4 regions of the Gordonia sp. UBA7860 genome follow, and region 1 is predicted to be linked to each of the others. Evidence: predicted binding sites of a transcription regulator. Region 1 holds the regulator's gene; each other region holds the start of a gene.
What was found. The regulator LexA, encoded in region 1, represses DNA repair genes until DNA is damaged. The targets are predictions, from matches to a motif close to CGAACANNTGTTCG.
Positions count from the first base shown of each region.

Region 1 (8,040 bases):
CCGATGAAGCTCGCGCCCACGGCAACCGATACCAGGCCTGCGACGAAACCGGGTGCGATACCGGGACGGTCGGCTATCGCGAACGAGATGTAACCCGCAAGGACAGGTACCAGCATGCTCATGGCGAGCGCGCCGATCGCGAAACTGACACCGCCGAGGTACTGGCCGAGACCGCCCGCGGGTAGATCCCAGAGGCTGTTGTTCAGTGCGATGTAGGCGCCGTCGGACAGCGTCTTGGATGAATCGAGTGTCTTGTTGGCGATCTGGTATCCGGCGAGCAGGAAGCCCAACGCGATCAGCAGTCCGCCTGCCGCGACGAACGGGATCATGTAGCTGACACCGGTCATGAGTGCCTGCTGGATCTTCTTGCCGAACGACAGGCTCGACCCCGATTCCTCCGCTGCAGCGGCACCGTCGTCCGCCGATCCGTCGACGCGTGCGGCATGCGGATTGCGCGAGGCCTCTACGGCTTCGGCAATCATCTTGTCGGGTTCGTTGATGGCGCGCTTGACCCCGGACTCGATGACCGGCTTTCCGCTGAAGCGACTCTTGCCTTTCACACCGACGTCGGTGGCGAAGATGACGGCGTCGGCGCCTGCGATGACGTCGGGGGTGAACGGCGTGGTGCCCGACGAGCCCTGCGGCTCGACATGGAAGTCGACACCCGCACGCTCCGCGGCGTACTTCAGTGCGTCGGCGGCCATGTAGGTGTGTGCGATCCCGGTCGGGCATGCGGTGATCGCGACGATCGAGGGGCGCTTCTGCGAATCGGAACCCCCCAGTGTCTTCGCGGTTTCCGCGGTCTTCGTGCCTGCTGCCGGGACCGCGGCAGTGGTGGCTGCGCCAGCCGCAGGCGTGGCGGTTGTCGACGGAGAGCCTGCCGGGGCAGGGTTGATGGCTTCATCCACGAGTTCGACGACGCGTTCGTCGCTCGGCGCCTCGCGGAGGGCGGCGACGAAGTCGGGACGCACGAGTGCTCGCGCGAGCGAGCTCAGCAGCTTCATGTGGTCGGCGGCAGCGCCTTCGGGTGCCGCGATGAGGAACACCAGGTCGGCCGGGCCGTCGGGTGCGCCGAAGTCGACCTTGTTCGACAGCCGCGCAAAGGCAAGGCTGGCGGTGGTGACCGACGCGGCGCGTGCGTGAGGAATCGCGATCCCACCGGGCAGACCGGTTGCCGACTTCGCCTCGCGGGCCAGTGCGGCGCGGCTCAGTTCGGACGGATCGGTCGTTCGCCCCGCCTCGCCGAGATTCTCGGCGAGATAGGTGATGACGGCGGCGGGATCACTGCCTGCATCGACATCGAGATGCACCGTCGCTGCGGTGATGATGTTGTCGGACATGGGTCTTCCTTCGATTTCTGTGTAATCCGGAGAGCGAGTGTTCCGGTTGTGGTCGGTGAGCTTGGTGGCGATTCGCGTACAGGAACTGGAGGCTGTGGGGTCACGTGATCGGGGCGGCTCCTGAGAGTTCGACGACATCGACCGAGTCGACGTCGACCTGTGCCGGAAGGGGTGGCTGCGTCCCTGCCAGTCCGGCGGCCGCCGAGCCGTAGGCGACTGCAGTGCGCAGACGATCGGGTTCGGAGGCGCCTGCCGTGTACGCGATGAGGTATCCGGCCAGCGACGCATCACCTGCTCCGACGGTGCTGCGCGGCACGATCGGCGGCGGAGTGGCCAGCCAACTACCCTCAGCCGTCGTGAGTACCGCACCCGCCGCACCGAGGGTCGCGAGTACCGCTCCCTGCGTGGTGGCGATCAGCGTGCGCGATGCCGCCACGACCGGCAGGTAGTCGCGCGAGGCGATGGCAGCGGTCAGTTCGGCAGGGTCGATGCCACTGACCTCGGCGAGTTCTTCGTCGTTGGGTTTGATCAGGTCGACGGGCCCCGACATCGCCGCGCCCAGGGGTGCGCCCGACGTGTCGATCGCCACGCGGCGTCCGCTGTCGACGAGGCGGTCGGAGATGCGGCGATACCAGTTGTCGGGAACTCCCGGCGGAAGCGAGCCACACAGTGCCACCCACGACGCGTCCTCGGCGCCCCGGAGTACGAGCGCTGTCAGTTCGTCGAGTTCGGAAGGCGTGAGGGTGTGACCGGGCGCATTGATCTTCGTGGTCGTCCCGTCGTTCTCGGCCACCGTGATGTTGGTTCGGATCTGACCGTCGATGTCGACCGTGCGGTACGGCAGTGCGACGGCGTCGAGCGCCGTGAGCAACGGGTCGTCGGCGTGGGCGGGCAGTACCGCGACGGTGGGGATGCCGGCTTCCGCGACGACGCGGGACACGTTGACGCCCTTGCCGCCCGGCTCGACCCGGGTGGAGGTACTGCGTTGCACCTCGCCCCGCATCAACGGTCCTGCGATCTCCAGGGTGCGGTCGAGACTCGGGTTGGCTGTGACTGTGAGGATCATGCGATCACGACCTCGATGCCGTGTGCCGAGAGCGCCGCCGAGAACTCGGGGTCGATTCCGTCGTCGGTGATCAGGACGTCCACCTCGTCGAGCGGAGCGAACGAGCTGAAGTCCTCGCGGCCCATCTTCGACGAGTCGGCCAGCACCACGACGCGCTGCGCGGCAGCCACGATGGCCGACTTGACCGAGGCCTCCTCGGCGTCGGGGGTGGACAGGCCGTGGCCCTCACTGATCCCGTTGGTGCCGAGGAAGGCAACAGATGCCCGCATCTTTCCGAGCGCTGCGACGGTCTCGGCTCCGACTGCGGCCTGCGTGAGCCCACGGACCCGACCACCGACCATGAGCAGGGTGGCCCGTTCGTGTGCGGTGAGGGCCTGCCCGAGTTGGAGACTCGTCGAGATCACCGTGAGCCTGCGATCGGCGGGCAGCAGCTTGGCGGCCTGGTAGGTGGTGGTTCCGGCATCGAAGATGACCGATCCACCGTCCGAGGGCAGAAACCGGATCGCAGCTCGGGCGATCGCTGCCTTCTCTGCGGTCTGCGAGGACTCGCGTTGGGCGAGTCCGAGCTCGTTGACCACCTCGACCGTCCCGGCCTTGACGGCTCCGCCGTGGACGCGCTGCACGCTACCGCTGCGCTCGAGCACCGCGAGGTCGCGGCGCACGGTTTCGCTCGTCACGTCGAACCTGTCGGCGAGAGCGGTCACGGATGCGCGACCGTGCGCGCGCACCTGATCGGCTATTGCTCGCTGTCGCTCTTCGGCGTACACCTGTCGTCTCCGATCTGTGGTGTGGCCAACCTTTCGGCGAACCATCTGTGGGTCTGTGTTCTGTGGATCTGGCTGCTGGTGGATCTGTGTTTTGTGGATCACCGCGTGATTGGTTCTGTGTGGGATTCAATGTTGATATATCTGTGTTTACGCCCGTATGTGTTGACAAGTCAAGCGTTGCGAGTAACTTTGATCACAGAAATTCACGACGCCGGGTATTCCTCACAGATCACCGCACCCGGCCGATCGACCCGGAAGGCAGCAGACGCAATGGAGAATCACCTGGTAACGGAGAATCGGGTCACCATGAACGGTCAGGGAGGGTTGACAGGAACACCCGTCGTCGCGGGGTTTGCCTACGGGCCGGTGTTGTGGCCGGGTAAGCGCGTCGAGTACGACGAGACGTCACTCGGCACCGATCGCGTCATCGCCGACGACGAGCGCGACGCGGAGTCGGAACGCCTCGTCGCCGCCGCGGCAGTCGTCGCGGGCAGACTGCGTGATCGCGCATCGCACGCGTCGGGAGCTGCGGCCGAGGTTCTCGCCGCGACCGCCGGGTTGGCCGAGGATCGGGGATGGATCGGTGCGGCAAAGTCCCGTGTCGCGAAGGGGGTGCCGGCACCTGCCGCCGCGGTCGCCGCAACGGCGCAGTTCTCCGAGATGTTCGCCAAACTCGGCGGGTTGATGGCAGAGCGGATCACCGACCTCAACGACGTTCGTGACCGGGTGGTCGCCGAGTTGCTCGGTCGGCCGGAGCCGGGAATTCCGACGCCGAGCCAACCGTCGATCCTCTTCGCGGACGACCTCGCTCCGGCGGATACCGCCGGGCTCGATCCCGCGGTGATCGTCGGGCTGGCAACGCGTCTCGGCGGACCGACCAGTCATACCGCCATCATCGCGCGACAATTGGGCATCCCGTGCGTGGTCGCCGTGGCGCGATTGAGTGAGATCACCAGCGGCACAATGGTTTTGCTCGACGGCGGTGCGGGGTCGATCACCGTTGAGCCGGAGGAGTCCGAGGCACGCGAACTCGTCGAGCGCAGCGTTGCGGAGGCAGCGCTTGTCGCTGCGTGGCGTGGTCCTGGCCGAACTGCCGACGGCACCGACGTCGCCATCCTGGCGAATGTCGCCGATGGTGCGTCGGCGCGTCGCGCTGCCGATGCGCCGGTCGAGGGGATCGGGCTGTTCCGCACCGAGTTGGCATTTCTCGACAGGGCAGATGAACCCGATGTCGACGAACAGACGCGTCTGTACCGCGACGTGTTCGAAGCGTTCGCGGGCCAGAAAGTCGTCATCAGAACGCTCGACGCCGGTTCGGACAAGCCGCTGGCCTTCATCGAGCACCCGGACGAGGCGAACCCCGCACTCGGCGTACGCGGTAACCGAATCGGCGATGACCACCCCGAAATCGTGCGAACTCAGCTCGACGCGATCGCGCGCGCGGCAGAAGAATCCGGTACGACGCCGTGGGTCATGGCACCGATGATCGCCACGGCCGCGGAGGCCGCACAGTTCGCCGATCTCGTCCGTCAGCGTGGTCTGACGGCTGGAGTGATGATCGAGATCCCGGCTGCGGCGATCCTGGCGCCGGCGATTCTGGCTGAGGTCGACTTCGTGTCGATCGGAACCAACGACCTCACGCAGTACACGATGGCGGCCGACCGGATGTCGGCAGAACTCGCCGAACTGACCGACCCGTGGCAACCCGCGGTGCTCGCACTCATCTCTCAGGTCGCGACGGCCGGCGCCCAGCAGGGCAAGCCCGTCGGCGTCTGTGGTGAGGCCGCGGCCGACCCGTCGCTCGCGTGTGTGCTCGTCGGACTGGGAGTCACCTCGCTGTCGGCGGCTCCGGCCGCGACAGCAGCAGTCGGGGCGAAGCTGTCGACGGTAACCATGGAGCAGTGCCGGACCGCGGCAGCTGCCGCGCTTGCCACCTCGAGTCCGGCACTCGCCCGACGTGCCGCTGCCGAAAAACTCGACCACTGATACAGGCCCCGCTGGTCAGTGACCTGCGGGGCCAGGTTCAGTGCATCACACCCGACGCATGACCGTCACGACCTTGCCGAGGATGGCGGCGTCGTCTCCGGGGATCGGATCGAAGAGCGGGTTGTGCGGCATCAGCCAGACGTGGCCGTCTTTGCGTTTGAAGGTCTTCACCGTCGCCTCGCCGTCGATCATCGCTGCGACGATGTCGCCGTTGTCGGCGACGTTCTGCTGACGTACGACGACCCAGTCGCCGTCGCAGATCGCGGCGTCGATCATCGATTCGCCGACGACGCGGAGCAGGAACAACGAGCCCTCACCGACGAGCTCACGCGGGAGCGGGAAGACGTCTTCGACCGCCTCCTCCGCGAGAATCGGACCGCCCGCCGCGATACGGCCGAGTACCGGAACGAACGTGGGCGTCGGGAGATCTCCGTTGATGGCATCGGAGTGCGGTGCGTCGGGAGCCTCGGAGACGTTGACCGCTCGCGGACGGTTGGCGTCCCGTTTCAGCAGGCCCTTGCGCTCGAGGGTGCGCAACTGGTGAGCGACCGATGAGGTGGACGTGAGGCCGACGGCGTCGCCGATCTCTCGAATGCTCGGCGGATATCCACGCTCGCGTACCGACTTTCGGATCACATCGAGGACGTCACGCTGGCGACCGGTGAGTGTGGCCTCGGCGACGGCCGGATGGATCGGTGCCTCCTCGCCGCCTTCGCTCTTCTTTCCTTCGACGCTGCGACCGTTGCCCTTGGGCGACGACGGGCTGCGTCGTGACTTCTCTGTCATCGGTTCCGTCCTTCCTGATCTTGAAGCGGCTGCTGTTGTGAACTGGCTGCTGTTGTGAAGCGGGGTGGGTGCGTCTTTCTTCCATCGTCTGGCGCCGACAGTAGCGGAGGCCACGGACAACATCAAACATTTGTTCGACGTGTCGCAGGACTTTGTCGGACCCCTCTGGTAGAACTCGAACATCAGTTCATCGAACGCTTGATCGACCATTGGAGGTAGCGATGACCAGCCTGATGACAAACCCGGTGACCCGCTCGGTTCCCAGCACGTCGAGTGCATCCGTGGCAACACCGCCGACCGCCCGATCTGCACCCCCTCGACCTGCACAAACGCCTCGTTCCCGGGTTCACCGCGCCACGGTGGTCAGTGGACGCGCGCCGTCGAATGCCGTCCGTAGCGAAGAGCTGCGTGTGGCGGGACGTGTTCGAACAAGTGAGGTCCGACGGGCAGCCGGCGCAGACGTCTCGCCGCAGCGTCGACATCGGATCACGTTCGATCACGGCACCTCTACGCGTCCCGCAGGCACGCGATGCGCCGGTGGCGTCGGCGAGCTGGTGGCGGCCCGTCGACGACGGGCTGCGATATTGGCGGTGCTCGCGGGAATCGGTTTGGCACTGACCGTGTGGGTGGTCGGGACCATCGGTGCCGACTACCAGCGGGCGAATATGCCGGCTTCGACCTCTACGCAGGTGGTCCATGTGCGTTCCGGCGAATCGCTGAGCTCGATCGCGGCGCGGGTCGCGCCCGATATGCCGCGTCAAACCGTCATCGACGAGATCATCGACCTCAACGATCTGCCGTCGAGCGGGCTGCGCGTTGGCCAACCGCTTGTCACACCCGCGTACCGCTGAGCGCTGGCGGTATTCTCGATGTCACAGGGTCCAGTCGGAAACCGACACGGTCACCGCTGCGGTTTCGCTTCCGCCGGTCGTCAGACGATCGGACCACGCCAGACCGACGGAGCCGCTGCGTCCCGAGATTCGCACGAGGACTACATGCGCTGCCCGTTTTGCAAGAACGAAGACACCAAGGTCGTCGATTCGCGTGTCGCCGATGAGGGGCAGGCAATCCGCCGACGTCGCGCGTGCAGCGAATGTGGGCGACGTTTCTCCACGGTCGAGAGTGCTGTTTTGGCAGTCGTGAAGCGAAACGGAGTGACCGAGCCGTTCAGCAGAGAAAAGGTGATGCGCGGGGTGCGCCGCGCATGCCAGGGACGTCACGTGAACGAAGACGATCTCGCACAGTTGGCTCAGCAGGTCGAAGACGCTGTCAGGTCGTCGGGTTCGGCTGAGATCCCCAGCAACGAGGTCGGTCTGGCCATTCTCGGCCCGCTGCGCGACCTCGACGAGGTGGCATATCTACGTTTCGCCTCGGTCTATCGCTCGTTCGATTCGCTCGAAGACTTTCAACGCGAGATCGACGACCTCCAGGGCAACCTCACCGGTTCCCACGAAGGCGCAGACGACCTCGACACCCCGCCCGCCGTCGACTCAGCGACGACTCCACCGCGTCCGGTGTCAACCGAGTCGGTCAAGAGCTCGTAGCGCGCGTTTCTCCGAAATGGGATAGGCGGTCCCGAGCTTCTGGGCGAAGAGGCTGACCCGAAGTTCCTCGACAATCCACTGCGCTTCCTCGCTGACGGCGTCTCGGCGCGATTCGGGGAGCTGTGTCAGGCGCTGGTTCCACCGCTCGGTGACTCTGTCGATGGCGGCCATTCCATCGCGGTCGCGAAGGGCCGCGGCAGGGAGTTGCTCGAGACGCTGCCGTGCGGCGGTCAGGTATCGCGGAACGTGCTGCAGGTGTTCGCGTGCCGTGGCCAGGACGAATCCGTCGAAGACCAGGTTGTTGAACTGTTCGGCGACGTCGTCGCATGCGGTTTGACCCGAATGGCGGTCGATCTCGGCACGTAGGGGAGCCACCTCGCGCAAGACCTCGACGGCGAGTGCGAAGTACTCCGGCGCCGCCGCTGAGATGCGCGGCCGGAGCGCCGAGACGAGTTCGTCGAAGGCCGACGGCGTGCGGATCGAGCCCAGATCGACTGCTGCGGGCGCGATGTCGCGAATCGCCCTGCGGGTGCAGTCGGAATACAGCGCGT
Region 1 covers NZ_DLSO01000165.1:118-8,157, reverse strand. The annotation lists gene B3T59_RS20330 (PTS fructose transporter subunit IIABC) at 1-1,340, opposite strand, end outside; gene B3T59_RS20325 (1-phosphofructokinase family hexose kinase) at 1,441-2,406, opposite strand; gene B3T59_RS20320 (DeoR/GlpR family DNA-binding transcription regulator) at 2,403-3,173, opposite strand; gene ptsP (phosphoenolpyruvate--protein phosphotransferase) at 3,444-5,159, shown strand; gene lexA (transcriptional repressor LexA) at 5,205-5,945, opposite strand; gene B3T59_RS20305 (LysM peptidoglycan-binding domain-containing protein) at 6,356-6,796, shown strand; gene nrdR (transcriptional regulator NrdR) at 6,941-7,489, shown strand; partial or broken gene B3T59_RS20295 (DUF3418 domain-containing protein) at 7,463-8,040, opposite strand, start outside.

Region 2 (8,040 bases), on a different contig from region 1:
TGGCAGTCCGCGGGGTCGGAGACATCTGCCGCCACGGTCAGGGCTTTGCGTCCGAGTGCCTCGACCTGTGCTGCGGTCTCGGTCAGCCGGTCGGCGCGTCGGGCGGCGAGTACGACGTCGGCGCCTGCCTCCGCGAAGGCCGTGGCGAAGCGTACGCCGAGTCCCGACGAGGCGCCGGTGACGACGACGACCTTGTCGGTCACGTTGAACAGATCGAGTACTGACATGAAGTCTCTCCTGAGTCGATCGTGCGGGGATGTGTTGTGGGTCAGAATATTTCGGGACGCGCGTCGAGCGTCGTGCGGTCGAGCGCTGCGAGCAGGTCGAACTGGGCGTCGACCTTCGGTAGCTCATAGGTGAAGAAGTACTGCGCTGCGACGCGTTTGCCGTCGTAGAAGTCTCCGGTCTTGTCTGCGACGGCGAGCAGTTGCTCGAGCCACATCCAGGCGATGACGATGTGTCCGGTGGCTTCGAGGTATGCGGTGGCGTTCGCGAGCGAGACCGCGACATCTCCTGCCGACCACACCTGCCCGGTCACGGTGACGAGTCGTTGGACGCGACTGCGCAATTCGTCGGCGAGAGCCGCAGTGGCGGGAGTGGAGCCAGCGCGGTCGGTGGTCTGGGTGATCGTGTTCGCGAGCAGTTCCAGGCCGGCTCCGCCATTCATGATGACCTTGCGGCCGAGCAGGTCGAGTCCGTGGATGCCATGTGCGCCCTCGTGGATGGGGTTGAGACGGTTGTCGCGGTAGAACTGCTCGACGGGGAACTCGCGGGTGTAACCGTAGCCGCCGTGAATCTGGATGGCGAGATCGTTTGCGGTCAAACACCATTGGGACGGCCACGACTTGGAGATCGGCGTGAGGACATCGAGCAGCAGGCCCGCTCGAGTTGCCTCGCTTGCGTCTCCGGTCCGCTGCAGGTCGACGAGCTTGCCGGAGTACAGGCCGAGCGCGAGTGCCCCTTCGACATAGGCCTTCTGCGCCAACAACATCCGTTTGACGTCGGCGTGCTCGATGATCGGGACGGGCTTGGAGGTCGGGTCCTTCTGGTCGACAGGACGCCCCTGCGTGCGAACCTTGGCGTACTCGAGGGATGTGAGGTAGCCCGCGTAACCCAGTGATGTTGCGAGGAATCCGACGCCGATGCGCGCCTCGTTCATCATGTGGAACATGTACTGGAGGCCTTTGTGCTCCTCGCCAACCAGGTAGCCGACCGCGCCGGGAACGGAGTGAGCGGGCGGGTTTTGTTCAGCGCCGGTGGATTCCGCGCCGGAGTTTTGTTCAGTGCCGTAGGTGCCGTCGCCGAAGTTGAGGAGGCAGTTGGTGGTCGCGCGCTGGCCCATCTTGTGGTTGAGGCCGACGAGTGCGACGTCGTTGCGGGTGCCCTCCGGCAGGTACTTGGGAACGATGAACAGCGAGATGCCCTTTACTCCCGGCTTGCCGCCCGGAGCCTTGGCGAGCACGAGATGCACGATGTTCTCACCGAGTTCGTGGTCGCCTGCCGAGATCCACATCTTGGTTCCGGTGATGCGGTAGGTGCCGTCGTCAGTCGGTGTCGCCTTGGTCGTGATGTCGGCGAGTGAGGATCCGGCCTGCGGCTCGGACAGGCACATCGTGCCGAAGTAGCGTCCCTCGACCATGGGGCGAACCCAGGTGTCGATCTGTTCTGGTGTGCCGTACTCGGCGATCAGATTGGCGTTGCCGATCGTGAGGAACGAGTACGACGACATGCCTGCATTCGCCGCCTGGAACCACGACTGCGCAGCGAGACTCACGACGCTCGGCAATTGCATGCCGCCGAGCGATTCGTCGAACGAGCCCGCGCCCAGGCCCGCCTTGATGAACTCGGCGATGCCCGACTGGATTTCGTCGGGCAAGACGACGGCACCGTCGTCGCCGACGTAGGGCTCCTGGGTGTCGCCGAGTCGGTTGACCGGCGCGAAGCGTTTGGTCGCGAGGTCGGCGGCGAGTTCGAGCACGGCGTCGAATGTGTCTCGGGAGTGTTCGGCGAAGCGTTCGCGCTCGGTCAGTGACTCGACGTCGAGCCACTCGTAGAGCATGAATTCGAGGTCGCGCTTGGAGATCGGTTCGGCCATGACACTTTCCTTGAGGCAGCGGATTGCTGGCTGCTCGACACGACGATCGGGTCACACGATCCGAAGTCCGACGTGACGGAATCGTCGTCCTAAGCAGTCGCTCATTTTATGAGCACTCGCTTATACTGCCTGGTGTGCCGGTTTGGGTCAACCATCAGGCGGGAATTCGACGAGCGAAACGGGGTGACGGCGACGTGACGACGCGGGAGTCGGCTGCAGCGCAGCGCATACGCGATGCGGCAATTGTGTCGTTCGCCCAACTCGGCTATGCGGGCACGTCGACGCGGCAGATCGCTGCCTCGTTGAAGATGAGCGCCGCGGCGATGTACCCACACTTCCGGTCGAAAGAGGACCTGCTGTACTCGATCGCCCTCGACGGACACCGCAGCGTCTACGAGGCGCTACGCGAAGTCGACGATCCGTCTGACCCGTACGCGGTTCGTCTGGAGAACGTCGTGAGTGCCTTCGCGCGGTGGCAGGCGGAGCACCACGAGCTGGCCAAGGTGGTCCAGTACGAACTGGGTGCGCTCACCGCCGATCACTACCGTTCGATCAGCGCGGTTCGACGCAAGACGACCGCAATTCTCGCGACGATCGTCGCCGGAGGGGTCGCGGCCGGGGAGTTCGCGGCCGACGACCCGGACGATGTGGTGCTCGCCATCTCATCGCTGTGCGTCGACGTGTGCCGCTGGTTCCCCAGTCGAGATCACCGCGACCCCGGCACGCTGGGCACCGCGTACGCGCGTATGGCCCTGCGCATGGTGTTGGCGCGCGAGGGTTGATTCGAACAGGGTTGATTCGACGCCCAACCACGTCAGCCCCGCCACCGGATGTACGGTGCGGGGGGCTGACGGGTTGCTGACGGGTTGCGGTGCAACAGGATTGGCGGCGACGCCGCAGCCAGTCAGGCTGCGTCAGACAGCGGCGGGTCGACGCCGCCAGGCGAGTCGGGTGCGGCCGGCGGGTCCGGTTCAGGTGACGCGCCGGGGTCGGATGGCCCGCCGGGGTCCGTCGGCGGGTCCGGGTCGAGTTGGAGTGGTCTGGGTGGGTTCCACGTGAAGTCGACGCGCTTCTCGCGGGCCGGGGTGTCGTCGGTGAGCATGCTCGCCACCAGTCGCAGTTCGACGCCGGTGAAGATCTGCTCATACGCGCTCGGCGTATCCGTTTTCCGGCGTGGCGATACAGCAGCGCCGCCAACGCTGGGTTCGCCTGCGCCGGTCATGCCGCTCGAACTCGCACCGCCGGCCGTTGTAATTCCTGCAGGATGCCCGGTGGTGTCGGTCGCGGTGTGTTCGGCGTTGATCTGCTCGGTGCCGGTGTGCGCGGTGCCGGTGTGCTCGGAGGCGAGGTAGTCGCGGAAGTCGGCGGCCACGTCGGCCATTCGGTTCACATGTTCACGATTGGGTGGCATGCCGGGACTGGCGTTCAACCGCCACGCCACTCGTCCGGTGTCGGGACCGTCGGTGATCATTCGCGTTGTGTACTGGCCGATATTCGGTCCGACCTTGCTGTTGTGCACGTCGCATGCGGGCACCAGTTGGTCGATATCGGTGAGTCCACCCTTCGCCCAGTCCTTGGCGGCGTGATGCATCTGTACTCGCGACGCGGGTTGGGTACAACCCGGTGCTGAACACATCCCGCCGCCATCGGAGGCGAACGAGGCGAAGCGTTGTCCGAGGGTGGCGATCCTTTTCGATCGACCCAAATACAGTGGCACGCTGGTGTGTTCGGCGAACACTGCGAGGAATGGCTGCGCGCCGCTGGTGGCAGCCATCTCGATCAGATCCTTGATCGGCAGTAGCGCTCCGGAGGCGGTCTGCGCCAAACCAGCCTGCTGCTCGAGTTCGGTGAGACTGGTTTTGACGATCACCTGGATCGGCAGCCCGCGATGAGACTTGCCGAGCATGCCGGAGTCGAGCACACGAGCCAGCAGCGCAGAGAAGGCGTCATGATTGCGTTGCGCTGCCGATCGCTCGTCACGTTGTGCCGCTGCGCGGAGCAGGTCGGGATCAGCCGAACCGACAGGTCCTGACGGCGAGTCGGGATCATCGGGATTGTTCATACCGGGTTTGCCCCACGCATCCAGCACCGCATCCAGACGCGCGCGTGCGGCCGGATCGAGATCGGCGGTCAGCCGTGACATCAGTTGCGCATCTTGCCGATTCACCCAGAACGCACGACGACGCTTGCGGTCTTTGGCGTCTGTCAGTGAGCCGTCGGGATCGAGATGGGCCAACAATCGTGCCCCGAGACTGCTGATTTCAGCCGGAGTGTATGAAGTCGCATAATCTGCCATCTGCACCTCGGCTGCCGCACGCGTCTCTGCGGGAACGGCGCGAGGGATCTTGTTGAGCACATCGATGACGGCCCGTGCATGTGCGGGCGCCACCAATCCCTGCGCCACACGCTCGGCCAGGGTTGGACACTTCGGGGCCACTCGCTCACCCAGTATCGAGGTGAACGTGCCGGTTTCGGCGATCAGCCAATACCTGGCCGCAGGGTCACCGACGTGCAGATGACTGGCCAAAAACCCACTTAGATTGCGGTAGCCCAGCCTACGGTCGGCACTGCGATCAGACACCTCGACCACCAGACGGTCGGTCACAGCTCCCGAGGTGCGCCGAGCCAGCCGCTCGGCAACCTGCGCAGCTTCTACGAGGACTCCGTCCGACAGCGCCGACGCATCAACCTCAGCCAACGTGTCCAAGGCTGCTGACAGACGTGACAGTTGCTCAGCCACCGCGGCATCGGCCGAACCTGGCACGGTTGAAGCCAAAGCGGAAGGCGTGCTGAGGTTTTCGTCGATCTGCTCGTCGTGAAATTCTGTGGCCATCTGTTCTCACCCCCGCCCGTGAGTATCCGTTACAGAGAATCGGCTGCCGAGATCGAGCCGATCAGCCTCTTCGAATATGTGTTCTATGCTACCTGACGAAACGGGCATCCGCCAGGAGAATCCGAACAATCTTTCGATGAGAGGCGGTGTCCTTTCGGGTGTGATCTCATCTCCCAGAACAACGCGGAGACGCCTCAGCTCGCAAGTCCCCGCACGGCTGTGGCGCGACTACAGAGCGTCGCGAACAGGCCAAGCTGAGCGAACGGGGTGCGGCAGAACCGTGATCTCACCGGGAGGACGGATATGGGAGCACCACGGAAGTTCGATCAGTAGACCCGTGAGCCGGCGGTTCGGATGTATCACGACCGTTTGAAGGAGGCGGCCGAGTCGAAACTCGCCGCCAGTAAGCACGTCGGTGGCCTGTTCAACGTCAAACTGCGACGTTGCCCAACTGGATCGAGAAAGACGCCTGCTGGATTCAGGGCCGGGCGCGCAGACGGTCGCCGAGCATGAAGCCGAGGTCCACCGGACTTCGGCGTCAATTTGCCGAATTGCCAAGAACTAATGAGATTGTGAAGACTGCTTCAGCGCTTTTCGCAGCGGCGGAGATCGACCGCGGACTGCGGTGATCGAGGACACAACACACGGTGCCCTTGGCTCCGTCGGGCTGTGTCAGCTACCTCGCGGACGTTATTCTCAGCCGCGCGCGATCCACGTCGTCTTGAGTCCGGTGAACTTCTCGATCGCGTGGACCGACAGGTCCGAACCGAACCCCGATGCCCCGAAGCCGCCGAAAGGTGTTCCGGGAGAAAGGGCGTCGACAGTGTTGATCGAGACGGTTCCGGCGTGCAGATTGTCCGACATCCGCAGTGCGCGATCGAGATTCGAGGTCCATGCCGATGCTGCAAGCCCGAACGGAGTGTCGTTGGCCAGGGCGACTGCCTCGTCCTCGGAATCGAACGCGATCACCGCCAGCACCGGGCCGAAGATCTCGTCGGTCATCACCGCCGAATCGGCGGGAAGGTCGACGACGACGGTGGGCTCCATGAAGCACCCGACGTCGCCGATTCGGTTGCCGCCAAGTGCTATTCGTCCGTCTTCGCGCGCCTGATCGACGAAGCCGAGGACGAGGTCGAGTTGCTTGCGCGTCACCATGGCGCCCGTTGTCGACGCCGGGTCGAGCGGGTCGCCAGGCAAGTAAGCCCCAGCCTTCTCGACAACCTTGTCGACGAATTCGTCGAGTATTTCGCGCTGCACCAGAAGTCGGCTGTTGGCAGAGCAGACCTCGCCCTGATTGCCGAAGATGCCGAAACAGGCCATCTCTGCGGCGGCGTCGAGGTCGGCGCAGTCGGCGAACACCAGGTTGGGGCTCTTGCCGCCACACTCGAGCCAGACCTGCTTCATGTTCGATTCTGCGCTGTAGGCCAAGAACTTCTTTCCGACCTCCGTGGAGCCGGTGAATGTCAGGCACTGCACGTCGGAGTGGAGTCCGAGCGCACGACCGGCGTCGGCGCCCAGGCCCGGCACGACGTTGAAGACGCCGGGTGGGATCCCGGCTTCGACCGCGATCTCGGCCAAGCGCAGAGCCGAAAGCGGGCTTTCCTCAGCAGGTTTGAGGACGACGGTGTTGCCCGCGGCCAGTGCGGGTGCGACCTTCCATGCTGCGATGTCGAGCGGAAAGTTCCAGGGCACAACTGCGCCGACGACGCCGAGCGGTACCCGGCGAACCATGGCGACGCTGCCGTCGGCGGTCGGGGGCAACTCGCCCGGGATCTTGTCGGCCACCTCGCCGTAGAACCGGAAAACGGCTGCGGCGCCGGGGACTTCGACCTCGTACGAATCGCGGATCGCCTTGCCCATCTCCAGCGTCACGAGCGTCGCGAGTTCCTCGGCATGCTGTTCGATCAGGGTGGCGAAGCGGATGAGTACCGTCCCGCGCTCGCCGGCGGACAGCTTCGACCAGCGCCCGTCGTCGAAGGCTCGACGCGCAGCGGCGACGGCGACGTCGACGTCCTCGGCGTTGCAGGCGGCGACGGAGGCGAGCACGGTGTCCGTCGCAGGGTTCACGACGTCGAAGGTCGTGCCGGACTGTGCGGAGAGCCACTGGCCATCGATGAACGCCTGGGAGCAGAACGCGATCTCGCCTGCGCGCGCGGACCAGTCGATCGAGGTGAGGTCGGGTAGATCGGTCATGACTCTATCGTGACGGGAAATCGTGAAGCGCGATAGATCAGGCAGCGCCGATTTATCTGACGTTCTACATCGGTCTGGTCGATGTAAGGGGGCGCCGACGTGGTACGGCTGCCCGTCAGCGCCGAGAACGTATAGCGCAACGAGGTCATCTGTTCTCTAGATGTAAAAGTCCGGAACTTTCTGTTTTCCCGGTGATGCTGATCGCCTCGATACTTGCTGAACAGCCCCGACGCCGTGGCCGTGGCTCGCTCCGAACCGCACACCGTGACACCCGCCAGACACACGCGCACAGGCCGATCCAGTGCCGCCCACACAGAGCAGAGGTATCTCCCGATGAACACGTCAACCCAGCCGTCGACGGGCGCAGCGCCGTCGGTGGAGCGCCGCACCATCGACCACATTCCGCACGACGAACGGCACGGCCGCGCGCGCGACATCTTCACCGTGTGGTTCGGCTCGAACATCATGCTGCTGACGATCATCACCGGAGCGCTGGCCACCACCGTGTTCGGGCTGCCCTTCTGGGCGGGCGCGATCGCAGTCGTCGCTGGCAATCTCGTGGGCGGTGTGGTCATGGCGCTGCACGCGGCGCAGGGCCCGCAGATGGGTGTACCCCAGATGCTCCAGACCCGAGCACAATTCGGTTCGCTGGGCAGCCTGCTCGTGGTGGTGCTCGTCGTCTTCATGTATCTGGGATTCTTCGCGTCGAACGCGGTGCTCGGCGGCAAAGCCTTCGCCGAAGTGACCGGGCTGCCGGACAACTGGGCGATCTTCATCATCGGTGCCTTCAGCGTCGTCGTGACGATGATCGGCTACAAGCTGATTCACTCCATGGCGGCTGTGCTGTCGGTGGTCGCGGGCCTGGCGCTCCTCCTCGCGTTCGTCTGGATGATCGGTGTCAATGGGTTGCCGACGGATA
Region 2 covers NZ_DLSO01000178.1:32,594-40,633, reverse strand. The annotation lists gene B3T59_RS21995 (SDR family NAD(P)-dependent oxidoreductase) at 1-227, opposite strand, end outside; gene B3T59_RS21990 (acyl-CoA dehydrogenase) at 269-2,095, opposite strand; gene B3T59_RS21985 (TetR/AcrR family transcriptional regulator) at 2,290-2,877, shown strand; gene B3T59_RS21980 (HNH endonuclease signature motif containing protein) at 3,000-4,928, opposite strand; gene B3T59_RS21975 (aldehyde dehydrogenase family protein) at 5,625-7,121, opposite strand; gene B3T59_RS21970 (purine-cytosine permease family protein) at 7,455-8,040, shown strand, end outside.
Region 2: a site for LexA is predicted at 5,000-5,013, ahead of B3T59_RS21980 (HNH endonuclease signature motif containing protein). Genes of this name have one in related genera too.

Region 3 (8,040 bases), on a different contig from region 1:
GACGGCCGACGCGACTACAGCCGTTTGGCACGCCATCGCCTCGAGGTTGACGATTCCGAGTGGCTCGTACACCGAGGGGCACACGAAAACATCTGCCGCGGTGAGGATCTCGCGGATTCGAGGTAGCGGGAGCATCTCTCGCACCCAATACACTCCGTCGCGCGCGGCAGCGAGCTCGGCCACGGCGGCCTCGGTCTGCGCTGCGATCTCGGGGGTGTCGGGGGCGCCTGCACACAAGACGAGCTGGATCGCCGGATCGAAATGATGTGCGGCGGCGATGAGATGTCCGACGCCCTTCTGGCGCGTGATGCGTCCGACGAACGCGACGACGGGACGCTTCGGGTCGACTCCCAGCCGCACGAGCGTCGACTCCTGGTTGTACGGCTCGTCGACCGGGTACCACAGCGTCGTGTCGATTCCGTTGCGCACGACGTGAACTCGCTCAGGGTCCAACCGCGGGTAGGCGTTCACCACGTCGGCGCGCATGCCCGAACTCACCGCGATGACGGCATCGGCGTACTCGACGGCGTTGCGTTCCGACCAACTCGACACCTGATAGCCGCCGCCGAGTTGCTCGGCCTTCCAGGGCCGCAGTGGTTCGAGGGAGTGGGCGGTCAGGATGTGTGGAATGCCGTACAGGCGAGCGGCGAGATGCCCGGCGGTACCGGTGTACCAGGTGTGCGAGTGCGCGATGTCGGCGCCTGCCGCTCCCTGCGTCATCCGAAGATCCGTCGAGAGCATCGACAGCGCCGGATTGGCGTCGGCCAGTGCGGGGTCGGGGGAGTAGACGAAGGCGTCGTCCCGGGGGACGCCCATGCAGTGCACGTCCACGGTGACGAGACTTCGAAGATGCCGGACCAGTTCGGTGACATGAACTCCCGCACCGCCGTAGACCTCGGGTGGATACTCCCGCGTCATCATCGCCACCCTCATGGGTCCTGACGCTAGTGCCATGCGTCGGAGTTCGCCATTCACGCATGGAATCGCTCGAGAACGGACCCGCGATTCGTATGGCCCCACTGATGGTTGGCGGTTACGTTGGGAGTGTGAGATCGCAGCCGCACGTTCTCGGAATCGTCCTCGCCGGTGGCGAGGGAAAACGCCTGTACCCGTTAACCAAGGACCGCGCCAAACCCGCCGTTCCGTTCGGCGGTGCGTACCGGCTGATCGACTTCGTGCTCTCGAATCTGGTCAACGCGGGGTACGAGCGAATCTGTGTGCTGACACAGTACAAGTCGCACTCGCTCGACCGTCACATCTCGCAAACTTGGTGGACATCAGGATTTCATGGCGAGTACATCACGCCCGTCCCGGCGCAGCAGCGTCTCGGTCCGAGGTGGTACACGGGCAGTGCCGACGCGATCTATCAGTCGCTGAACCTGATCTTCGACGAGCAGCCGGAGTACATCGTCGTGTTCGGTGCCGATCACGTGTACCGGATGGATCCATCGCAGATGGTCGAGGCGCACATCGCGTCCGGTGCCGAGGTGACCGTGGCAGGCATTCGGGTGCCGCGCGTCGAGGCGTCGGCCTTCGGTGTCATCGACTCCGATGACTCGGGCAAGATCACGCGTTTCCTGGAGAAGCCGAGCGATCCGCCTGGGACGCCTGACGATCCGGACGTCACCTTTGCGTCGATGGGCAACTACGTGTTCACGACGGATGCTCTTGTCGAGGCGATCATCAAGGACGCGGCCGATGCCGACTCCGATCACGACATGGGTGGCGACATCATCCCGAGCTTCGTCGACCGCAAGGCCGCCTACGTCTACGACTTCAAGGACAACGAGGTTCCCGGGGCAACCGAACGCGACAAGGGCTACTGGCGTGACGTCGGAACGCTCGACGCATTCTACGACGCCCACATGGATCTCGTGTCGGTGCACCCGGTCTTCAATCTCTACAACCAGAACTGGCCGATACGTGCCGAGTCGTTGAACGTTCCGCCTGCCAAGTTCGTGCAGGGTGGCTCTGCGCAGGATTCCGTCGTCGGCGGCGGCAGCATCATCTCGGGTGGAACGGTGTCGCAGTCGGTCATCTCTGCGAACGTGCATGTCGAAGACGGCGCGATCGTCGAGGGCAGTGTGTTGATGCCCGGCGTGCGGATCGGCAAGGGCGCCGTTGTGCGGCATGCGATTCTCGACAAGAACGTCGTCGTCTCCGACGGCGGGCAGGTCGGCGTCGACCTCGCTGCCGACCGCGACCGCTTCGCCGTCAGCAACGGCGAGGTGGTCACCGTCGGCAAGGGCATCCGCATCTGAGCTCACGCTCGCGGCAGGGTGCTCTCAACCCTGCTGTCGGGCCGCGAGCTGCGCCAGGGCGGCGGCGACGAGGGATTCGATCTCGGTGCCGTCGTCATGGGGCAGCGCGTCCACGGGCCACCAGCGCAGGTCGTCCGACTCCGAGCTGATGTCGAAGTGCGGCAGCTTGCCATCCGGTTGCGGCGGCGCGACCGCGGCGAAGCGGACGTCGAGGTGTCGGGTCGGCACGCCGAGCGAGCAGGTGATGGGGTGGGTGTGCAGTTGCGCCAATGCGCCGAGCGTGAGGTCGTCGATCCCCGACTCCTCGCGCGCTTCGCGCAGTGCGGCGTCGGCGATCGAGTCGTCGGATTCCTCGCAGTGCCCACCGAGCTGAATCCATTTGCCCACACGCGGATGCAGTGTCAGCAGGACGTGGGTGTGCGTGGCGTCGAACACGATCGTCGACGCGGTGAGATGTCCGGGCACGCTGCGGCGTAGACATGCATCCGGCTGCGCGTCGAGAAATGCGAGATAGGCGTGGCGCAGCGAATCCTGTTCGGGCGCCTGCACATTCCATGACCGAAGAAGTTCGACGGCCGATGAGTGCAGGGAATCAGTGCTCATCTCTCGATCACCCACTCGTCGGTCGGGGCCGGCTCGCGTAGCTGCTGTGGCTCGGCGGGGTGCCCGATGGCGATGGCGCCCAACGGTTCCCACGACGGGTCGACGTCGAGCTCGCGACGCACGACCTCCGGCGCGAAGATCGTCGACCCGACCCAGCAACTGCCGAGTCCGCGGGCAGACAGCGCGACGAGCAGGCTCGCGACCGCGCCGCCCGCGGCGACGGTGAACATCGTGTGCTCCGCGGCGTTGCGACGTGAGTCGGGGTAGGTGTGCGCGCCGTCGCCGGTGAGCATCGGGATCACCAGTTCCGGTGCGTCGTAGAGTATCTGGCCGCGCCGCACGCGTTTGGCGATCGACTCCGGTGACTTGTCGTCCGACGAGAGGTCGGCCCGCCACGCGTCACCCATCGCATCGAGGAGGCGGACACGACGCTCGCGTGAACGCACCCAGACGAAGCGGAACGGATGCGTGTGGTGGGGCGCAGGCGCGGTCAACGCGTCGGCGAAAGCGGCTCGGAGATCTTCGGGCGCAACGGCTTCTTCTGAGAACGACCGGATCGATCGTCGGGTTCGGATCGCCTCGATCCTGCCCTGGTCGATCGCCTCGGCGGTCCCGAGGCGGAACAGGTCCTCGTCGGCCGGTCGGACGAGCTGGGCCGCCGACGACCCGTCGTCGTGCACGCGAAGCCCCCGCACCACCGCGACCGGCACGCCGTCGAGCTTTCCCTTCACCAGGTCTGCGGCAGAGGCGATCTCGTCAGCAACGGCGATGTCGGTGACGATCAACGGGTTGCCGTACGAATCCTCGCCGCCCTCGTAGGGGTGGCTCACGGCGATTCCCGACGCGCCGATGGCGACGTCGGTCTGACCGGTACGCCACGCGCGGCCCATCGTGTCGGTGACGATGACCGCGACGTGGTGACCCGTGCGCTCGGCGATGGCCTCACGCAACAGCCGCGCGCTGCCGTCGGGGTCGTCGGGGAGTAGCGCGATCTGGTCGGTGGGCACGTTGGAACCGTCGACGCCCGCGGCCGCCTGCACGAGGCCGAGTTTGTTCTCTGTGATGAGCGTGCGGTTCTTGCGCGCGAGGACGCGCACCGACTCGGCTTCGATGAGCTTGCGCCGCAGGGCATCACGCTCGTCGGGGTCGGTGGGTGCCGGAATCATCCGGCCCTCGGTCTTGGAGAAGACCTTGCTGGTGACGACGACGACGTCGTCGTTGCGCAACCACGGGGCGCGGCGTGTGATCTCCGCGGCGAGGTCGGTGGTGGCGTCGAACTCGGGCAGACCGGTGACGGGGATGATCTCCAGAGCCGCGGGGGCGCGGTGGTCGCGGAGTGCTCCGTCCCGCGATGCTGCGCCGGCGTCGGCCGTCATCGGGCGTCTCCGGCGGCGTCGGGGCGGGCGGGGTGTGGAATGTCGACGCCGACGAGGGCACACGCGTCACGGACCATCACGGCGGTCGTCTGTGGATCGCTCATCAGCAGTGGTGCCGCTCCGATGGCGATGCCATCGACGTGTGCGGTGTCGCCCTCGGCGATCAGCCATCCGTCGAGGATTCCGTTGCCACTGCGGGCCCCGTAGTGGGCGGCGATCGCCTCTGCGGAGGACTCGACGCCGATGACCGACAGGCATTCGTCGGCCATTCCCCGCAGCGGTCGATTGTCGATGACCGGTGAGATGCCGACCACGGGTGCCGACGTTGTGCGCAACGCGCTTCGGATGCCGGGGACGCTGACGATCGCGCCGATGCTGACGACGGGATTGCTCGGTGCGAGCAGGACGATGTCGGCGTCTGCGATCGCTTCGGCCACCCCCGGTGCTGGCGCGGTGTCGTCGGACCCGACCTGTGCGAACCCGAACGTCGGGATCTGCGCACGATGGCGAACCCACCACTCCTGGAAATGGATCGCGACGCGCTCGCCTTCGCGCCCATCGGGTTTGGAGACGACGACGTGTGTCTCGTGACGTTCGTCGGTGGCGGGAAGAAGTCGCACGCCGGGCTGCCAACGCCGACACAGCGCGGCGGTGACATCGGAGAGCCGGTATCCGGCGTCGAGCATCTGGGTGCGGATCAGATGTGTCGCCAGATCGCGGTCGCCGAGTCCGAACCAGTCGGGATCGGCTCCGTAGGCGGCCAGTTCCTCCTTGGCGTGCCACGACTCGTCGGCTCGACCCCAACTGCGCTCCGGGTCGATTCCGCCGCCGAGCGTGTACATACAGGTGTCGAGATCGGGACAGATGCGCACGCCGTGCATCCATGCGTCGTCACCGACGTTGACCACCGCGGTGATCTCGTTTCCGCTGCTCGACGCCGCGTCGCCCGCGGCGTCGGGAAACGGCGTCGGACCGAGCAGTTCGCGAACTCCGGACAAAAATCGTGCGCCGCCGACACCGCCGACGAGTACCGTCACCTTCACAACGACCCACTCTAGTGAGTCCGGATCGAATCGATATCATGGACCACGACGCTGCGCCCGCCATTCGCGTCCGATGTGACATTGATGTGTCCCCGCAACACAACTCGTGTCTTACGGGGAGTTTTTGTCAGTCGATGGTATTAAGGAATATTTCGATTCAACTTGACCGGACACGTCTCTGGCGTGTCTAATCACATCAGTGTCATTTCTGGTTCGAGATCGAGAATCGGTGCATCGCAACGAAGTTCGATCACGTGTTCGAATTCAGAAAGGTTGATCCGACACCGTGGTGGTGCCAGGTCGCGCCGGACACTTGGTGAAGATCGAGAATGTACGGGTATGAGTGGTGGTGTGGCACCGATGCCGCGCCGCCGTGACGACAGAGAACAACGACTTCCCAGGCAGGAGGCGCCGACGATGGCATTCGACAACGCGATCGGCAATCCCCTTGAACCACACGGACATTCAGAGATCGCGTCCCCGTTGAGTGGGGATGCGAATTACACAACCCTTGGGCCCGTTGATGATTCATTCATCGGGACACCTGAGATCGGGACACCTGAGGTGTCACTCGGCGCTGACGAGAACTCGCAGCGGCGCCATCTTTCCTTGGTGCCCAACGACTTCGAGGCCCTGTTCGACGAGATCGAAGACCAATGGCAAGATCGCGCGCTGTGCGCGCAGACCGATCCGGAGGCCTTCTTCCCGGAGAAGGGTGGCTCCACCCGCGAGGCGAAGCGCATCTGCCAGGGCTGCGAGGTGAAGGCCGAGTGCCTCGAGTACGCCTTGCACAATGACGAGCGTTTCGGAATCTGGGGCGGACTGTCCGAGCGTGAGCGTCGACGCCTCAAGCGCGGCATTATCTGACGCCTACTCGGGTCCCCGGTCGATGATGTCCTCGTCGAGTCCGAGGTGTGTCGCGACCTGCTGTACCAAGACCTCGTGAACGAGGTCGAGTAGGTCCTCGCCCTTCTTCGCCCTGCTCTCCAGTGGCCGGCGGAAGAGGATGATCTGCGCCCTGGTCGGCGCTCCGTGTACATCGACCCCCGCGGGCATCAACCGCGCAAGCGGAACGGCACCGTCGGCTGTCACCTCGTCGGGCCACTGCACGGTTTCCGGGTCACGCGGGAGAAGACGTGGGATCTCGTCGACGGCGATGTCGAGTCCCGAGAGTTGATCGTGCCAACGTGCATCTATCTCCGCGAACGCCTCGAGGACGACCGTGTCGAATTCGTCCGACTTACTACGCCACGCCGGCACACCCTGGGGCAGCAGCGGTGAGCGCAGACCCCGGCCTCGTCGGTCGCGACGTGCTCGACGCGCCGCGCGGACGGCCGAGAGCCGCATATCGGACACCCGGTTCTCCGAGGAGCGCACCGGCGAACCCTGGCTTCGATCGCGCGTGGCGCGCCGCCGTTCGATACGCATGCCGAGATTGTAAGTCTCCACCGTCCGCTGTCGCGTCGGAGATGCGTGCCGCGTGTCGGACCCCGGGCTGCGTGTCCGACTCCGCGCCGCGTGTCGCCTCACCGTTCGCCGGGGCGTGGGACTAACCTTTCTGCTGTGAAGCTTCCCCGACAATGCTGCCGCCCGGCTTGCTCCCGGTCGGCGGTGGCGACCCTGACCTTTGTGTACGCCGAGTCGACGGCGGTCATCGGTCCTCTCGCCACGTCGGATGAGCCGCATTCGTGGGATCTGTGCGACGAGCACGCGCGCCGCATCACTGTGCCGCGCGGGTGGGAGATGCTGCGCAGTAAGCGGGGATTCTCGGCGCCGGTCGCCGAAGACTACGAACTGACCGCCCTCGCCGAGGCTGTGCGCGAGGTCGGTGGGCGTGAGGTCGGTGCACGCGGAATCGCAGGTGCTGTGGGACGCGCGCCCGGTTTCGACCAGGAGGCGTTCGACGACGTTCACGCAGGCCGTCATCGTGCGGGTACGTCGACGACCGACGTGCGCTCGGGTCCCGATGTGCGTTCCGGGGCCGACGCTGCTCGCCGAAGCGGAGCGGTGAAGCCGCGCCCCGGCAGGCGTGGGCATCTTCGTGTGTTGCCCGACCCGGTCGACTGATGCGCCCGCGAGATCTGGTGGATCAGAATATGGCTGTGTGTGGGCAGCGACGCCATGCGTCGCTAGGCTGACCCTATGCGTACAGATGCCGCCGACCTCGATGATGTCGACGATCTGATTGCAGGCGACTCCGAGGGTCTGCTGCAGGCGGCGGCGTTGACGGGTGCGCAGGTGCGTGCCGTTGCCGAGGCCATGCGTGAGGGCGTCCTCGAACCGTTGGCGGCGCTGCGGCCCCGAAGTGTTGTCATCGTGCACGGCGTGTCGAGCGTTGCCCGCGACGCCGTCGCGCTCGTCGTGGCCTGCGTCGCCACCCGCGTCGATGTGCCGATCGTCTCCGCGCCCGCCCTGCCGGGCTGGGTCGGTCCACTCGATGTGGTTGTCGTCGCGGGCGACGACGCGGCCGACATGGCACTCGCGGATGCCGCGGCACGGGCGCAGCGTCGACGCGCAGAGGTCGTCGTCGCAGCACCCATCGAGGGGCCGTTGCGAGATGCTCTGGGCGGCAGCGGAATTGACCTTTCGCCTCGTCTTCGCGTCGATCCGCGGTTCCGATTCGCGGCGTACGTCGCGGCGCTGTTGGCGGTATTCGCATCACTCTCCGATGTGCGGTTCACCGGTCCGGTGCCGCTCGTGGGCGACATTGCCGACGCACTCGACGACGAGGCGGCGACAGATCATCCCGCCCGCGAG
Region 3 covers NZ_DLSO01000051.1:37-8,076, reverse strand. The annotation lists gene glgA (glycogen synthase) at 1-933, opposite strand, end outside; gene glgC (glucose-1-phosphate adenylyltransferase) at 1,047-2,261, shown strand; gene B3T59_RS07640 (NUDIX hydrolase) at 2,286-2,864, opposite strand; gene B3T59_RS07635 (coenzyme F420-0:L-glutamate ligase) at 2,861-4,240, opposite strand; gene cofD (2-phospho-L-lactate transferase) at 4,237-5,283, opposite strand; gene B3T59_RS07625 (WhiB family transcriptional regulator) at 5,893-6,150, shown strand; gene B3T59_RS07620 (metallopeptidase family protein) at 6,154-6,630, opposite strand; gene B3T59_RS07615 (DUF3499 domain-containing protein) at 6,847-7,350, shown strand; partial or broken gene B3T59_RS07610 (hypothetical protein) at 7,426-8,040, shown strand, end outside.
Region 3: a site for LexA is predicted at 5,531-5,544, ahead of cofD (2-phospho-L-lactate transferase). Genes of this name have one in related genera too.

Region 4 (8,040 bases), on a different contig from region 1:
AAGACAATTCTGCAGAACGTCACACTCGCGCCGACCAAGGTCCGCAAGAAGAGCAAGGCCGACGCCGAGAAGCGCGCACTCGAACTCCTCGAACGCGTCGGCATCGCCAGTCAGAAGGACAAGTACCCCGCGCAACTCTCCGGCGGCCAGCAACAGCGCGTCGCGATCGCACGCGCACTCGCCATGGACCCGAAGGTGATGTTGTTCGACGAGCCGACGTCGGCTCTCGACCCAGAGATGGTCAACGAGGTGCTCGACGTGATGGTCTCGCTGGCCAAGGAGGGCATGACCATGCTCGTGGTCACCCACGAGATGGGCTTCGCCCGCAAGGCTGCCGACCGAGTGATCTTCATGGCCGACGGCGCGATCGTCGAGGACACCGATCCGGACAGCTTCTTCGACAGTCCGCAGTCCGAACGCGCGAGGGACTTCCTCGGCAAGATCCTGGGCCACTGACATGACCGACACGTCGCCGACGACGCGTCGGCATGCCTCCGGGCACCCGCCTGTAGACACCACTGCCCTACGGAAACGGCCTGGCCGCCGAACCATCGCACTCGCGGTATTTCTCCCCGTGTGTGCGCTCTTTGTCTCGCTACTCGCCGGCTGTGGGAGCACCGAGCCGAAGAACCTGCTCGACTCGATCCGCAGCGGAGAGGTCGTGCTCGGCACCAAGTTCGACCAGCCGGGGCTGGGAATCTACAACCCGGACAAGTCCATGAGCGGTTTCGACCCGGCCGTCTCCACCTACGTCGTCAATCACATCGCCGACTCGCTCGGAGTGGCCCACCCGAAGATCTCGTGGCGCGAGACTCCGTCGGCTCGACGCGAGGCCATGATCGAGCACGGTGAGGTCGACATGATCGCCGCCACGTACTCGATCAACGAGAACCGCGCGAAGAAGGTCGACTTCGGTGGCCCCTACCTGATCACGTATCAGGGGCTGATGGTGCGCAAGTCCGACGAGTCGATCCAGAATCTCCCCGATCTCGGCAAGGGCAAGAAACTGTGCTCGGTCACCGGCTCGACGTCGGCACAGAACGTCAAGGCACAACTGCCCAATATCGAACTGCAGGAATATGATTCGTACTCCGCGTGCGTCGAGGCGCTACGTCGGGGCAAGGTCGACGCACTGACCACCGACGAATCGATCCTCGCGGGCTACTCCAACTTCTGGAAGGGCGAATTCCGTCTGGTGGAGATGACCTACCTCAAGGACGCATGCGTCAAGAAGGCTCTGAAGGCGGCGGGGACCCCGTTCTCCACTGAGCGCTACGGGATCGGTTTGGCAAAGGGCGACTCGGAGTCGGTCACCAAGGTGAACGAAGCCCTCGACTCCATGCTGAAGCCGAGCGCCGACAACGGTCCGTCACCGTGGATCAGCGCACTGCGCAAGAGCCTCGGCGACGACTACGTCAACGAGATCCAGCAGCGCGCGGATAAGCCCGGATCAAAGTTCGCGTTCACGCCGAAGCCCGGAGACCTCGCATTCCTCGAATCGAAGTCCACACCGTGCCCAGCGGGCCTGAAGTGAGGAGGTGACCAGTCGTGAGAGAACTCTGGGAAGATATGGGGCCGCAGTTGTGGCCCGCGTTCTGGGTGACGATCCAATTGACGTTCTGGTCGGCGATCGGTTCCCTGATCTGGGGCACCATCCTGGCCGGTATGCGGGTCTCCCCCGTGCCCGTGATGCGTGGCTTCGGTACGACGTACGTCAATATCGTGCGCAACACACCACTGACCCTGATCGTGCTGTTCGCGGCGATCGGGCTGTATCAGAATCTCGGCCTGACGTTCTCGTCGACCATCAAGACCAACAACTTCTGGCTCGCTGTCCTCGCGTTCATCATCTATACGTCGACATTCGTCTGTGAGACGCTGCGCGCGGGTTTCAACACCGTTCCACTGGGGCAGGCCGAAGCCGCGCGATCGCTCGGACTCTCCTTCACCCAGGTGTTCGGCATCATCGTGCTCCCGCAGGCAACTCGAGCGACGATCGGCCCGATGGGCAGCGTGCTCATCGCACTGACCAAGAACACCACTATCGCCTCGGTGATCGGCGTCGCCGAAGCCGCGGCACTGATGAAAACGGAGATCGAGTCGTTTGCCGACCAACTACTGGTCATCTTCGCGGTGATCGCTGTCGGATTCATGATCATCACGCTCAGCGAGGGCGCCGTCTTCGGTTGGCTCGCAAAGCGATGGGCGGTCAAGCGATGAGCGACAAGGCAACCGTCCTCTACGACGCTCCCGGCCCCCGGGCGCGCGTCCGCAACGCGATCGTGGCCGTTGTCTTCATCGCAATCCTCGTTGCGATCTTCGCGTACGTGATCGCGGTGTTCGCGGGCAACGACCAGTTCACCGCCGAGAAGTGGAAGCCATTCGTCACGTGGAGCACCTGGACCGGATACATCTTCCCCGGTCTGTGGCGCACCCTTGCCGCGGCAGCGCTCTCGATTGTGCTCGCACTGATACTCGGTTCCATCCTGGGCATCGGACGGCTGTCGGATCACGCCTGGGTACGCGGGCTGTGCACCGTGCTGGTCGAGGTGTTCCGCGCGATTCCCGTGCTGATCCTGATGCTGTTCCTGTGGTTCTTCTTCGCCCAATACGGAGTGGTGCCGTCGTCACAGTTGGCCTTCGCGGCTGTGGTCTGCGGCTTGACGCTCTACAACGGCTCGGTGATGGCCGAGATCCTGCGCTCGGGCATCAAGTCGCTGCCCACCGGGCAGACCGAGGCAGCCAAGGCGCTCGGCATGCGCAAGACACAGATGATGCTGTCGGTTCTGCTCCCGCAGGCCGTCACGGCGATGATGCCCGCGATCATTTCGCAGATGGTCGTTGCCCTCAAGGACACCGCGCTCGGCTATGTCATCGGATACTCCGAGATCATTCACATGGCACAGCTGTCGGCGGCCCGGTACGGCAACTACATCCCGGTTCTCATCGTGATCGCCATCATCCTGATCATCATCAACTTCGCGCTGTCGTCGTTGGCGACGTACATCGAGCGGAGACTGCGGCAGGGTCGCGGCGGTAACACCGACGACGTGCCCCACGCCGATCAGGTCGACCAGGCGGCCATGGAGAACATACCGATGCCCTCGCCCAAGCCACGGGCCTGACGTCAGTCGGCGGAGGTGATCTCGTCGATCGCCCCGCCGACGACGTCGATCGCCGTGGCCTGCGGGTAGCCGCGTCGGACGAGCATGCCGACCAGGCGTCGAAAGTGCTTGTCGCGCACTGATCTGTCGTTGTCCTCGGCGGCGCGGACAAGCTGCTCGGTCACAGTCGGCGTGAGCTTCCGGTCGACCAGGTTGCGAGCCGCGGCGCGTTCGTCCTCGGGGTCGATCTCATCGAGCGCTCGCTGCACGATCGCGACGTCGACTCCCTTGGCGGCGAGTTCGTGCCGCAACGCGACGCGGCCTCGCCCCGAGTAGGCGTGGCGTGACTGCACCCACTCGGCGGCGAACTCCTCGTCGTCGAGCAGCTTGTGGGCGTCGAGCCGAGTGATCACCTCGTCGACGGTGTCGGCGTCGAATCCTCGGCGCGTCAGACGCTGGGCCATCTCGGAACGGCTACGTGCACGAACCCCGAGGAGCCGGAGTGCAACATCCCACGCGGACGGACCTTTCCGTTCCGTCGTGGACTCACTCGGCTCCCCGGGGTCATGGGGTGAACTCATCGGCGATGCGCGCAGATCAGAATTCCACCGGCGCGGGTGCGATGTCGTCGGCGTCGACGACCGCACCGATACCCAGCTTCTCCTTGATCTTCTTCTCGACCTCGTCGCGGATGTCGGTGTTCTCCAACAAGAACTTTCGGGCGTTCTCCTTGCCCTGGCCGAGCTGGTCGCCCTCGTAGGTGAACCACGAGCCGGACTTGCGGATGAACCCCTCGGCCACACCCATGTCGATGAGTGAGCCCTCCTTGGAGATGCCCTGGCCGTAGAGGATGTCGAACTCGGCCTGCTTGAAGGGCGGTGCGACCTTGTTCTTGACCACCTTGACGCGAGTGCGGTTACCCACGGCGTCGGTGCCGTCCTTGAGGGTTTCGATACGACGTACGTCGAGTCGCACCGACGAGTAGAACTTCAGCGCCTTGCCGCCCGTGGTGGTCTCGGGTGACCCGAACATCACGCCGATCTTCTCGCGGAGCTGGTTGATGAAGATCGCGGTGGTCTTGGAACTGCTCAACGCCGACGTCATCTTGCGCAGCGCCTGGCTCATCAGGCGTGCCTGCAGACCGACGTGGCTGTCGCCCATCTCGCCCTCGATCTCGGCGCGAGGCACCAGCGCGGCCACCGAGTCGATGACCAAGATGTCGAGCGCGCCGGAACGGATCAGCATGTCGGCGATCTCCAGAGCCTGCTCACCGGTGTCGGGCTGGGAGACCAACAGTGCATCGGTGTCGACACCGAGCTTGGCCGCATAGTCGGGATCGAGGGCGTGCTCTGCGTCGATGAATGCGGCGATACCACCCGCAGCCTGGGCGTTGGCCACCGCGTGGAGTGCGACGGTGGTCTTACCCGACGACTCCGGGCCGTAGATCTCGACGACACGACCACGAGGCAGACCGCCGATACCGAGCGCGACGTCGAGTGCGATGGAACCGGTCGGAATCACCTCGATCGGCTGCCTGCTCTCCTCACCGAGGCGCATCACCGAGCCCTTGCCGAAGTTCTTGTCGATCTGGGCCAGCGCGAGGTCGAGAGCCTTCTCGCGGTCCTGGGGAGCTGCAGCCATGGAATCTCTCCTTGTTCGGGATGGTTGAGGTTTGTCTGTGCCGTCCTGCGTGCTACGCGCTGAACGTGCTGTCTTCGAGGCCGTTGTTCGTTTCATGTTGCGTTGGACGCTAGTCGGTAGGTCTGACAAAACCGGATCTGGCGAGTCCGGGTCTGGCAAAAACCGGTCTGGCAGAATCTCTGACGCATCCGGGGTCGCTGTGGTTCCACTGAATACAGCATTGCGCGAACACGTGTTCGACGGCAAGTGCGACACGCGGGCGAAGGTCGATTCGCCACCACCCAGTGGCGCCTCCATCCGACAGCAGCGACGTTCGGCCGAAATATCGCATTGACGATCTTTCGTCGAAGAAACAACTAGGGTCGTCGACGTGGGCGGCCGGGGTGAGAGTGGATCGAGAGATCCGTCCCAGGGGCAACCCCTGGGTACACATCACAGTTGGTTCCTGCGTCCGACGCCGCTCCGCACGCTGCGCGTGCCAGCCGGCGACGAGTACTCGGCTCGTGGTCACCCCGGCCGTCCATCCGCCCCCGTCACGCCCTCCGCTCCAGTCACGGCTGCCCGATCACGATGACCCGACCGCAACCGCCGTTCACCGCCGATCAGGTCAGTGTCCTCGCAGCGGCCATCGCCGACAGGATCGCCGACTGGACGTGGCCCGCGGTCGTTCGAGCCGCCGGCATCGAGCTACCCGCGGAGATCTGCGTCGACGTCGCACAGCAGGCCTTCGCCCTCGCACCGGACGAGCCCGCGCACACCGATGAGATCTTTCGGCTGGCGCTAACTCCGTGGACGGTGCCCGATCCGCCTGCCACGCGCGTCGTCGAACTTCCCGGTCCGCCACCAGCGCCGTCACTCGCCAACGACCTACCCTCGCTGTCCGACGTCGAACAGTTCGCCGTATGGCTGGACTTCACGGTGCCCGAACTCGAATGGTTCGCCGATCGCGGTACCTGGTTGCGTACCGCGAACCCGCGGCTGCGGCACTATCGGGTGTTCCGCCGCGAAAAGCGATCCGGGGTCCGCGTCATCGAGGCACCCAAGCCCTGGATGCGTGAGACACAGCGTCGGCTCCTGCACAGGCTCGTCGGCCGAATCCCCGCTCACCCGGCCGCGCGCGGATTCGAGCCGGGCTCCTCACCTGCCGCCTTCGCGTGGCCGCACAGCGACCGTACGACGGTGCTGCGCGTCGACTTGTTGCACTGCTTCGAATCGATCGGGGTGGGCCGGGTCCGTCGGATCTTCGACGACGTCGGCTATCCACTGCACATCGCACGTCTTCTCGCCGAGCTGTGCACGACGTCGACACCCGCCGACCAACTCTCGGGAATCGACTATGCGCATGCGAGCCTGCTCCGTCGACGACATCTCCCCCAGGGCGCTCCGACGTCACCGCATCTCGCGAATCTCGCTCTCGCACAGGTGGATCGACGTATCGCAGGCTATGCCAGCGCCAACGGCCTGCGCTACACCCGATACGGCGACGACCTCGCGGTCTCCGGCGACGACCTCGACTCCGCGCGTGCACTGTGGACGGTTACGCGCATCGTCGACGACTGCGGTTTCGCGGTCAACACCTCGAAGACCCGCGTGATGCATCGCCATCAGCAGCAGCGGCTGGCAGGACTTGTCGTCAACGACCGTCCCCGGGTATCGCGACACGACTACGACGCCCTGCGGGCGCTGCTACACAACGCTGCGCTGACCGGTGCACATGCGCAGAACCATCACGGGCACAGCAACTTTCGTGCCCACGTCTACGGCTTGATCGCCTGGATCGGGGCCACCGGAGAGGTCCGCAGACAGCGCCTGCTCGACATGGCCGACCGCATCGACTGGACTGCGTGACTCTTCGGCCCCGAACTCACCGCGTGGGTGTCACCACCGCGAGCGCGGAACATCGAAGTCGCGGCAGATCGCCACCCAGACGTCACGGGGATCAACGCCCTCTTCGATGGCTTGAGCCCCGGTCCGGCCACCGAACTCGATGAGCACGTGATCGGCCAGGATCGCATCGGCCGACGACACCCCGAACTGGGTTGTCATCAGCTCCGTGAACTCCGTGAGACGCACTCGGCCAGCCTACGTTCCCGCCGACGCGAGCACACCGCGTAGCACGTCGATCGGGTCGGTCACCGCGGTCGCCGACCGTCGTGCCGCCGCAGCAGCAGCGGCGTGGCCAGGATCGCGCAGTACCGCCTCGATCGCTTCCGCAATCGACGCCGAGTCGGCGGGCCGAACAAGCACACCACTGCCCTGCCTGCTCACCCGATTCGCAAGTTCCCACTGGTCACCGCCGCCGGGAACGACGACGACGGGGACTCCGGCCAACAACGACTTCGCGAGCATTCCGTGGCCACCCCCGCACACCACCAGGTCAGCATCGGCAAGCAACTCGTCCTGACGACCGAGTCCGAAGCTCACCGACGCCGCGCCTGCACGCGCGAGTGTGTCCTGTGCAGGCGGGTCCAGTGACGAGATCACGGCCCGTATCGGGGTCCGTGACGCTATCGCGCCGAGTGCGCCGAGTGTCTCGTCGAGCAGATCCTGACAACCGGTGACCGCGGTCGACGGCGCGACTACGACCAGCGGCCCTTCTCCCGAGGGCCGTTCGAAGATCTGAGCGGTCGGCTCCCAGAGCAGCGGACCGACGAGATGGGTGTCGCGCGGCCAATCCGGTCGCCAGACCTCCATGGCGGGAAGGGTCGCGATCAGTCGGGCGGCAGGCGACGGTACCCGATCCGCAAGACCGATGCCGCTGCGCGCTGCGGCGCGCTGACGCACGCCGAGAGCGACGGACCGATTGCTCGCGGCACGCATCGCTATATCGCGCAACCGGCCACGGAGTCCGCGGCCGGGCGCCATACCTGCCCCGACCGGCGGCAGCCCCTTCGACGGCGCGTACAGCGGGTGCGGCGACAGTTCGACGAACGGTAACCCGGTCAGCTCTGCGGCCCACGATCCGGCAACGGTGATGACGTCCGAGACCACCAGGTCGATACGTCGACTCGCCAGCACCGGCGCGAGACGGACTGCCATGCGGGCTGCTCGCCCGCTCAGCTTCTCCCCGGCGTCGAGGTCATCGTCGGCATCGTCCGGGCGCAGTTCCGGGAGCTCTGCGATGTCGATGCCCCGACTACCGGCCGCGGCGTACCACTGCGTGCCGGTGAATACGGTCGAATGCCAACCGATGTCGCGGCAGCGCTCGGCGAGTGCGAACGCCGGAAAAGCGTGCCCGGCGTCTGGTCCGGCAACGATCCCGACGCGGGGCGGTGTACCCGTCAGTTGCTGGTGG
Region 4 covers NZ_DLSO01000086.1:6,036-14,075, forward strand. The annotation lists gene B3T59_RS11460 (amino acid ABC transporter ATP-binding protein) at 1-456, shown strand, start outside; gene B3T59_RS11465 (glutamate ABC transporter substrate-binding protein) at 458-1,534, shown strand; gene B3T59_RS11470 (amino acid ABC transporter permease) at 1,549-2,220, shown strand; gene B3T59_RS11475 (amino acid ABC transporter permease) at 2,217-3,125, shown strand; gene B3T59_RS11480 (regulatory protein RecX) at 3,128-3,685, opposite strand; gene recA (recombinase RecA) at 3,702-4,745, opposite strand; gene B3T59_RS11490 (reverse transcriptase family protein) at 5,316-6,593, shown strand; gene B3T59_RS11495 (DUF3046 domain-containing protein) at 6,624-6,818, opposite strand; gene B3T59_RS11500 (glycosyltransferase) at 6,828-8,030, opposite strand; gene B3T59_RS11505 (PspA/IM30 family protein) at 8,027-8,040, opposite strand, start outside.
Region 4: a site for LexA is predicted at 4,971-4,984, ahead of recA (recombinase RecA). Genes of this name have one in related genera too.